Regions from separate parts of the Rhizobium sp. BK379 genome, predicted to be linked through region 1. Evidence: riboswitches for the same ligand, from Rfam matches in the RefSeq annotation. Region 1 holds a riboswitch; the other holds the start of a gene.
The links. Region 1 has a riboswitch for FMN ahead of ribB (3,4-dihydroxy-2-butanone-4-phosphate synthase). Riboswitches for the same ligand answer to the same signal wherever they lie in the genome.
Positions count from the first base shown of each region.

Region 2: it holds a riboswitch for FMN, as region 1 does, so the genes downstream of both, FHT93_RS30420 (DMT family transporter) here and ribB (3,4-dihydroxy-2-butanone-4-phosphate synthase) in region 1, are expected to answer to the same signal.

Region 1 covers NZ_JACIAD010000006.1:287,280-292,290, reverse strand. Annotated here, with positions in the region: gene FHT93_RS25325 (Gfo/Idh/MocA family oxidoreductase) at 1-544, shown strand, start outside; gene ribB (3,4-dihydroxy-2-butanone-4-phosphate synthase) at 628-1,254, opposite strand; FMN riboswitch at 1,370-1,514, opposite strand; gene FHT93_RS25315 (glucose 1-dehydrogenase) at 1,621-2,403, opposite strand; gene tpiA (triose-phosphate isomerase) at 2,478-3,215, opposite strand; gene FHT93_RS25305 (SDR family oxidoreductase) at 3,220-4,008, opposite strand; gene FHT93_RS25300 (sugar ABC transporter ATP-binding protein) at 4,031-5,011, opposite strand, start outside.
Region 2 covers NZ_JACIAD010000009.1:72,670-77,680, reverse strand. Annotated here, with positions in the region: gene lon (endopeptidase La) at 1-1,933, shown strand, start outside; gene FHT93_RS30425 (HU family DNA-binding protein) at 2,141-2,416, shown strand; FMN riboswitch at 2,537-2,689, shown strand; gene FHT93_RS30420 (DMT family transporter) at 2,770-3,678, shown strand; gene FHT93_RS30415 (esterase-like activity of phytase family protein) at 3,775-5,011, shown strand, end outside.

The DNA.
Region 1 (5,011 bases):
TGGTGCGGCGACTGACATCGATCACGTCTTTGCGCGGCTGAAGACCTTCAACAAGGCACCGGGCGGGCAGATTGGCGAGTACATGCTCGATGCCAATGACAGCTTCACCATGTCGGTCGATTTCACCAATGGCGCGCTCGGAGTCATCCATGCGACCCGCTGGGCGACCGGGCATCTGAACGAGCTGAAGCTGCGCATCTATGGCGAAAAAGGCAGCCTCGAAGTCATCCACCGCCCGGATGGTTCGGATCTTCGCGGCTGCTTCGGCGACGACATTGAAAGCGCCACCTGGCGTGATATCGAGGTGCCGGCAGTGCTGACCAATTATCAGCGCTTTGCAGAAGCCGTCAGGACCGGCAAGCAGGACGATCCCACCTTCCGCCACGCCGCCAATCTGCAGAAGGTCATCGATCTCGCGATCGTATCGGAGAAAGAACGCCGGGAGCTCAATCTGCTGGCCTCTGACACGCAGCAAGCCACGGCTGACCAGGAACCGGGAGGCAAGGCGGACGATCAGGGGCCGGTGCTGGCACTCGTCGTCTGACGGCTTGGAAAATAACGAAGGCCCGAATGTTCGGGCCTTCCTTGAGCCGACTGAGCTCGCTCTGCTTACTGCTCAACCGGCAGCTAGGCAGCCCTACCAGCCGCGCCCACGCCCCGATAGGCAATGAGATCCTCGATGGTGATCAAGTGAAGGCCGTGCCGCTCGGCAAACTGCTCAAGCTCCGGCAGACGCGCCATCGTGCCATCATCATTGGCCACTTCACAGATGACACCCGAGGGCGACAGGCCAGCCAGCCTTGCGAGGTCCACAGCCGCCTCCGTATGGCCCGGACGCGAAAGCACGCCGTTCGGATGCGCACGCAGCGGGAAGATATGACCGGGCCGCGCAAAATCCTCAGGGCGGGAATCCTCGCCGATGAGCGCGCGAACGGTTGCGGCGCGGTCAGCGGCTGAAATACCGGTTGTCGTTTCAGGGATATAGTCAACCGAGACGGTGAACGCCGTCTTCAGGAGTTCGGTATTGTTGGGGACCATCTGCGGGATCTGCAGTTCGTCCAACCGCTCACCTTCCATGGCCACGCAGATGAGGCCACGGGCATAATTCATCATGAAGGCGATTGCCTGCGGGGTGATCGCTTCGGATGCAATGACGAGGTCGCCCTCGTTTTCCCGATCGCGGTCGTCGACGACAACCACGATCTCGCCCCGCGCAATCGCGGCGATCGCATCTTCTATCTTGGAAATTGCCATTTCTCTGCCTTTCAAGGGTTAGCCGCGTGAGCGGCATTCATGGCCTGTCAAAAGCCACCATTATCCCTTGGGCGAACAAGCATATGAAACGCCGCATGCCGAGCGGCGTCCTCTGCGTTGCTCTCTTCCATCCGGACTGTGACCGTCGGCTCCGGCATCTCACCGGATCTGCTGACCCTTCGCTTTCACGAAGGCGCTCGCGGGCTCCGAGTTGCCTCGATACCGCCGGTGGGGAATTGCACCCCGCCCTGAGAACACTGCTTATGTAAATGACGAATGGCTTGTTCTGCAAGAGGTTGGGTACAGATCACGTCGCGAGAATTGCTTCTCCGTGATGAAAGCACCGTTTCCTATTGTCGAACAGCGCTAGGACATGATCAGCCCGCCATCGACATTGATGGTCTGGCCGGTGATATAGGCCGCGTCATCGCTTGCAAGAAAAGTGACAAGGCCGGCGACGTCTTCACCCGATCCGGCGCGCTTCATCGGGATGCCTTCGACCCATTCTTTCATGAGCTCGCCGGGTGCGTAGTTGCCGAGCAGCTTGCCCCATGCCTGGTCGTTATAGGCCCACATGTCGGTTTCGATTATGCCCGGGCAGAAGGCGTTGACGGTGATGCCGTCGGTCGCGACTTCCTTGGCAAGGCTTTGGGTGATGCCGACGACGCCCATCTTCGAGGCAGCATAATGCGGCGTATAGATGAAGCCGTCGCGTGCCTGTCCGGACGCCGTATTGATGATACGTCCGCCGCGACCATGTTTGCGCATGCGGGCGATCGCTTCCTGGGCACAGAGGAACACGCCCTTGGTATTGACCGCCATGACCTTGTCCCACTCGCCCTCGGTCATGTCCTCGATGCGAGCAATGGTGATGACACCGGCATTCTGGATTGAGACGTCGACAGCGCCGAAGGCCTCCTCAGCGGCGTCATAGAGAGCTTTGACGCTTGTCTTGTCGGTGACGTCGCCAACAAAGGAGATCGCCTTTCCGCCGTCGGCCCTGATCTGCTCGGCAACGCCATGCACACTTTCCTCGTTGGCGGAGACCACGAGATTGGCGCCCTCGCGCGCGAAGCGTTTGGCAATCGCCGCACCGATACCGCGGCTTGCACCCGTAATGACCACGGTCTTGTTTTCGAAGCGTTGCATTCTCTTTATCCTTTCACTGGGGCCCGCGTGAGCGCCGTTTTGCAAACCGGCGACACTTGCCTCCTCACCAGACTTCAAACGGCTGCAGAAATGATCCCGGCAAATTCCGATGCCTTCAGCGAAGCACCGCCGACCAGCGCTCCATCCACATTGCGAAGCCCGAAAATCGCCTCGGCATTGGATGCCTTGACCGAACCGCCATAGAGGATCCTGACCGAATGGCCGTCATCGCCCAGCCGCTCTTCGAGCATCTGCCGGATCGCGGCATGGACCTCCTCAATCTGTTCGTTGGTCGGCACCAGCCCGGTTCCTATCGCCCATACAGGTTCGTAGGCGATGACGAGATTGGCGCTCGTTGCTCCCTCGGGAACGGATTCTCTGAGCTGCCCGCCGACAACTTCGATCGCCCGCCCCTCATCACGCTCGTGCCGCGTTTCACCCACACAGACGATCGCGATCAAGCCCGCCCGATGAGCGGCAACCGCTTTTGCAAGGACGATTTCATCATCTTCGCCATGAGACACGCGACGCTCGGAATGCCCGAGGATGACATAGCGCGCGCCGATGTCCGCAAGCATTTCGGCAGAGACATCACCGGTATGCGCACCTGACTGCTGCGCATGGCAATCCTGTGCGCCGATGGCCAGGTTCGAATCCCTGACCCGCTCCACCGCGCGATCGATCAGCGTGAGGGGCGGGCAGACGACGATATCGCACGTCGCACCGCCCGTTAGTCCCTTCAGCGCCTCGATCTCAGCTTGGGAGGAGATGAGACCGTTCATTTTCCAGTTGCCTGCGATCAGCTTGCGCATCGTATCACCAGCAGCAGAAGCCGCCGTCGACGAGCAGATCGACGCCCGTCACGAAACTTGCGGCATTCGAAAGCAGGAAGACCGCCGGACCGACCATCTCATCGACACCGGCCATGCGCTGCATCGGCGTCTGCTCTTCGAAGAGCTTGGTCTGATGTACCATCTCCGGCCGGGTGTTCATCGGCGTTGCCGTATAGCCCGGCGAAATCGTGTTGACGCGGATGCCGCGCCCGACCCACTCCATGGCGAACGACTTCGACATATGGATCACGCCCGCTTTCGAGGCATTGTAATGGGCCTGGCTCAAACCGCGATTGACGATAACGCCCGACATGGAGGCGATGTTGACGATCGACCCGCGGCCATTCTTCAACATGGCCCGCGCTTCGGCCTGGCAAGACAGGAAGATGCCCTTCAGGTTGATGTCCATCAGCGTCTGATACTGGTCCTCTTCCATCTCCTCGGCGGGATTGGCGCTGGCGATTCCGGCCGCATTGACGGCAAGCGAGAGAGCCCCGAGATCGGCTTCAGTGCGGGCGACCGCATCCGCCAGAGACGACTTGCTGGTGACATCGGCGGCAATCTCGATCGAGCGGCGGCCGGCAGCCCGGATATGGCTGGCAGTGGTGGCAAGGCCGTCATCGGTGCGGCGATCGAGAAGCGCTACATCGGCGCCGCACTGGGCGAGACCGATGGCGATCCTCTGCCCGATGCCGCTGCCGGCGCCAGTTACGATGGCGACCTGGCCGCTGAGATCGAATAGTCTTGGTGCGTTCAGAGAGATGTCGGACACCGCTCTTCCTTTCTGTCTTTGCCTAGATTGTCGCCAGTTCCATGACCGAGACGTCGTTTGCCTCGTCACGCTTCAGAATGCCTGCCTGCTTGCCCTGCGCCAGCACGAGAATGCGGTTCGACACGCCGAGAACCTCCTCGAGGTCGGAGCTCACGACGATGACCGCAACACCCTGTTTGGCGAGGTTGACGATGATGTCGTAGATGCCGGCGCGGGCGCCGACATCGATGCCGCGTGTCGGCTCGTCCAGCACCACGACCTTGGGATCACGCATCAGCCATTTGGCGATGACGACCTTCTGCTGGTTGCCACCCGAGAGATCGGAAGCGAACTGCTCCGCGCGTCCCTTCACGCCGAATTTCGTCACCGCCTTTTCAGCGAAAACGCGTTTCACGCCCGAGGTGAGCCAGCGTCCGCCAAGCTTGTCGAGATTGGCGTAGATGATGTTCTCGCTGATCTTATGTGCAACCACGAGGCCCTGGTCCTTGCGGTCCTCGGGCACCATCACGATGCCCTTGGCGATCGCATCCGCAGGGCTGCGCAGCTTCAGCGCTTCGCCTTCCAGCCTGATCGAGCCGGCGCTGATTGGATCGGCACCGGAAATGGCCCGCACGAGCTCGGTGCGACCGGCGCCGACAAGGCCGGCGATGCCGAGGATCTCGCCGGCATGAACGTCGAAACTCACATCGCGGAAGGAATCGTCCGGCGACGTCAGGCCGGATACCTCAAGCACGGGCCTACTCGTCGGCTCGGGAAGGGTCGGAAACATGCGATCGAGCGAGCGGCCGACCATGCTCTCGACGATCGTGCGCACCGGTGTCGCGCTGTCGGCAAATTCATGGACGCGCTCTCCATCGCGAAGCACGACGATACGGTCGGTGATCTTTTTGATCTCTTCCATGCGGTGGGATATGTAGATGATCCCGACACCCTCGGAGCGGAGCTTGCGGACCTGCTCGAACAAGGCCTCCGTCTCCGCGCCGCCAAGGGCTGCGGTCGGCTC
Region 2 (5,011 bases), on a different contig from region 1:
CGACTATTCAAAGCTCGCCGATACGGTCGCCTCGCACCTCTCGATCAAGATCACCGAGAAGCAGGAGATGCTGGAGACCACCAGCGTCAAGGCCCGCCTCGAAAAGGCGCTCGGCTTCATGGAAGGCGAGATCTCGGTCCTGCAGGTCGAAAAGCGCATCCGTTCGCGCGTCAAGCGCCAGATGGAGAAGACCCAGCGCGAATACTACCTGAATGAGCAGATGAAGGCGATCCAGAAGGAACTCGGCGACGGCGAGGAAGGCCGCGACGAGATGAGCGAACTGGAAGAGCGCATTGCCAAGACGAAGCTGTCCAAGGAAGCCCGTGAAAAGGCCGATGCGGAACTGAAGAAGCTGCGCCAGATGAGCCCGATGTCGGCTGAAGCCACCGTCGTGCGCAATTATCTGGACTGGCTGCTCGGGATCCCCTGGGGCAAGAAGTCTAAGATCAAGGCCGATCTCAACAATGCCGAGAAGATCCTCGAAGCCGATCATTTCGGTCTTGAGAAGGTCAAGGAGCGCATCGTCGAGTATCTGGCTGTTCAGGCCCGCGCCACCAAGATCAAGGGTCCGATCCTGTGCCTCGTCGGCCCTCCGGGCGTCGGCAAGACCTCGCTCGCCCAGTCGATCGCCAAGGCAACCGGCCGTGAATATGTCCGTATGGCTCTTGGCGGCGTTCGTGACGAAGCTGAAATCCGCGGTCACCGCCGCACCTATATCGGCTCGATGCCCGGCAAGGTCATCCAGTCGATGAAGAAGGCGAAGAAGTCCAACCCGCTGTTCCTGCTCGACGAAATCGACAAGCTCGGCCAGGACTATCGCGGTGATCCGTCTTCGGCTCTGCTGGAAGTGCTCGACCCGGCGCAGAACTCGACCTTCATGGATCACTACCTGGAAGTCGAATACGACCTGTCGGACGTGATGTTCATCACGACGGCAAATACGCTGAACATCCCGGCTCCGCTGATGGACCGCATGGAGATCATCCGTATCGCCGGCTATACCGAAGACGAAAAGCGCGAGATCGCCAAGCGGCACCTGCTGCCGAAGGCCATCAAGGAACATGCGCTGCAGCCGAACGAATTCTCGGTCAGCGACGATGCCCTGATGGCGATCAGCCAGCAGTACACCCGCGAAGCCGGCGTGCGTAACTTCGAACGCGAATTGATGAAACTCGCCCGCAAGGCGGTCACCGAGATCATCAAGGGCAAGACGAAGTCGGTTCACGTCACGGCAGCGAATATCGACGATTATCTCGGCGTTCCGCGCTTCCGCCACGGCGAAGCTGAACGCGAAGATCAGGTCGGTGTTGTCACGGGTCTTGCCTGGACGGAAGTCGGCGGTGAGTTGCTGACGATCGAAGGCGTCATGATGCCCGGTAAGGGCCGCATGACCGTCACCGGCAACCTGAAGGAAGTCATGAAGGAATCGATTTCGGCAGCGGCGTCCTACGTCCGCTCGCGCGCCGTCGATTTCGGCATCGAACCACCGCGCTTCGACAAGAGCGACATCCACGTGCACGTGCCGGAAGGTGCAACGCCGAAGGATGGTCCGTCTGCCGGTGTCGCGATGGCAACCGCGATCGTCTCGATCATGACGGGCATTCCGGTCAACAAGGATGTGGCAATGACGGGTGAGATCACCCTGCGCGGCCGCGTCCTGCCGATCGGTGGCCTGAAGGAAAAGCTGCTTGCGGCTCTGCGCGGCGGCATCAAGAAAGTGCTGATTCCGGAAGAGAACGCCAAGGACTTGGCCGAAATTCCTGACAACGTGAAGAACAGCATGGAGATCATTCCGGTCTCCCGTATGGGCGAGGTGATCAAGCACGCGCTGGTCCGTCGTCCCGAGCCGATCGAATGGGATGGCACGGTTGAAACGCCCGTCATCGCGACTGTCGAAGGGCTCGATGATGCAGGTGCAGCCATCGCTCATTGAGCTTTGGCGGCCACATTTAAGCCCAATTGTTGCAAATCGTGAAAAAGGCCGGCGGAAACGCCGGCCTTTTTTGTGAAAACGTCATGTAGACGCTTGCTTTTCCTTGATTTGCAGGGTTTTTGGGTTCTCGGCGGGCCTGATGAAAGCGATTTCTGCGCCTAGCTTACAGATTGAGTTGTTTCAAACCATTTAGAAAGGGGTGGAAACATGAACAAGAATGAACTCGTGTCCGCAGTAGCCGAAAAGGCTGGACTGACGAAGTCTGATGCAGCATCTGCCGTCGACGCAGTTTTCGACGTTGTACAGGCTGAACTGAAGAGCAAGGGCGACGTTCGCCTCGCTGGCTTCGGCAGCTTCACCGTTTCCCATCGCGCTGCCACGAAGGGCCGTAACCCTTCGACCGGCGCCGAAGTCGACATCCCGGCACGCAACGTGCCGAAGTTCACGCCCGGCAAGGGCCTGAAGGACGCCGTCAACGGCTGATACGAGATAGTCCGCCGGCCGTAAACGAGAACGGCCGCGCAGGATTTTGAGGGGTTCGGTATTGCCGGACCCCTTTTTGTTTTCGGCGCTTGCCGCACGCCGCGCTTTGTCTTACGACACCTGTGTTCTCAGGGCGGGGTGAAAGTCCCCACCGGCGGTAGGGGTTTCGGCCCGAGCCCGCGAGCGCCTTTCGAAGCTTCGGTCAAGGAAGGGTCAGCAGATCCGGTGCGATTCCGGAGCCGACGGTTAAAGTCCGGATGAAAGAGAATGAGCGTGGCCGTGCGGGCAGGAGACTGTCGCGTCTGCGTGCCGTCGCCTCATGCGTCCTGATTTATGTTTGGTCCCTGTACTGGATGGAAGACATGAATCAGAATTCCCTTGCCGTCGGGCATTCCCGCGCCTTCGCCGGCGCTGCCTTCATGGTAGCCGGAGGCGTTGCCTTCTCGCTTCTCAATGTCGTCACCCAATGGCTGACCATGACGCTTGCCTTCCCGGCGGCTTCTGCAGCCTTCTGGCAATATGGCTTCGCCTTTCTCTTCTCCTTGCCCTTCCTGCGCAAGGCCGGCCTATCGGCGATGCGCACCAGCTATCCCTGGCGGCATGTCGTGCGCGTTGCCTTTGCCGCGCTTGGCGTCGAAGCCTGGGTCTCCGGTCTCGCCTCGGTGCCGATCTGGCAGGCGATCGCGCTTGTAATGACCTCGCCCTTCTTCATCATTCTCGGCGCGCGCCTGTTCCTCGGTGAGCGCGTCGGGCCTGCTCGCTGGATGGCAACGGGTGTCGGCTTTGTCGGCGCGATGATCATCCTCCAGCCATGGTCGGACAGCTTCACCTGGGCCGCCCTCCTGCCTGTCCTCTCGGCGCTTCTCTGGGGTGCTTCGTCGCTCATCACAAAGAGCCTGACGGGCATCGAGAAACCGGAGACGATTACCGTCTGGCTGCTGGTGCTGCTCACGCCGATCAATGGCAGCCTGGCACTTGCGTCGGGCCTCGCCGTGCCGACAGGCGCAACGCTTGCGCTCTTCCTCCTGGCCGGCCTTCTGACAGTCGTGGCGCAATATCTGCTGACGCTCGCCTACGCCAGCGCAGATGCCGCCTATGTGCAGCCCTTCGATGACCTGAAACTGCCGCTGAACGTACTCGCCGGCTGGCTTTTCTTCGGCTATGCGCCGGCTGGTTATCTGTGGCTGGGCGCCGCGCTCATTCTCGCCGCCTCGCTCTTCATCATGCGTAGCGAGATGCGTCGCGAGCGGCAGGCAGCCTGACGCAAACTGTACAAAATGTCGCAGCCTGTCATGTCTCTGTCATGGCAGTCCCGCAAAAACCCTCTGTTCGATTTTTCGGCATTGGGGGATTTTTTAATGACATCGTCTTCGCGCAAGGCAGCGCTCGCTGCCGTGCTTCTTGCATCCGTTGCGGTCCCGGCAGCAGCGGAACCGGTTTTCAACCGCATCGCCTCTTTCCCGGTCGCAACAAATCTGCCGGCCGACAAGGACAAGCTTTCGGCCACCTCGGCCGAAATCATCACCGCTTCGCAGGATGGCAACACGCTGATCTACAGCGACAGCCCGCTCGGCGCGATCGGCTTCATCGACATCATCGATGCCAAGGCACCCAAGGCCGGTGGCGCGCTGATGATGGACGGTGAGCCGACCTCGGTTACGACGGCAGCCGGCAAGGCGCTCGTCGCCGTCAACACCGGCGAAAGCAAGCAGAAGCCGTCGGGCCGTCTGGCAATTGTCGATATCGCTTCGAAGAAGATCGACGCGACCTGTGACCTCGGCGGCCAGCCCGATTCGATCGCCCTCAACAAGGACAGGACGCTCGGGACAATCGCGATCGAAAACGAACGCGATGAAGAGGTCAACGACGGCAAGATCCCGCAGATGCCGGCAGGCGACCTCGTCGTCTTCCAGGTCAAGACCGACGGCACCGTCGATTGCGGCACGATCAAGCACGTTGCGCTCACCGGCCTCGCTGGTGTCGCCCCTGAAGATCCGGAACCTGAATTCGTTGCCTTCAACAGCCAGAACGAGATCGCACTGACGCTGCAGGAAAATAACGAGATCATTATCCTTGACGGTACGACCGGCACGGTGAAGACGCATTTCACCGCCGGCAGCGTCGACCTCACCGGCATCGACACCAAGCGCGACGGCGCCCTGAAATTCACCGGCGAGAAGAAGGGCGTCCCGCGTGAGCCCGACGCGGTCAAGTGGCTGGACGACAACCGTATCGTCGTTGCCAACGAAGGCGACTACGAAGGCGGCTCGCGCGGCTTCACCATCTTCGACAAGACCGGCAAGGTTCTCTTCGAATCCGGCGCCTCTTTCGAACGCGCCGTTGCCGCTCTCGGCCACTATCCGGAAAGCCGCTCTTCGTCGAAGGGCGTCGAGCCGGAAGGTCTTGAAGCGGCCAAGTTCGGTGATGACAACCTGTTCTTCCTTCTTGCCGAACGCGCTTCCGTCGTCGGTGTCTACAAGGACACGGGTGCCGATCCGGAACTGCTGCAGATCCTGCCGTCGGGCATTTCTCCGGAAGGCGCAATCGCCATTCCCCAGCGTAACCTGTTCGCTACTGCCAACGAGCTTGACCTCG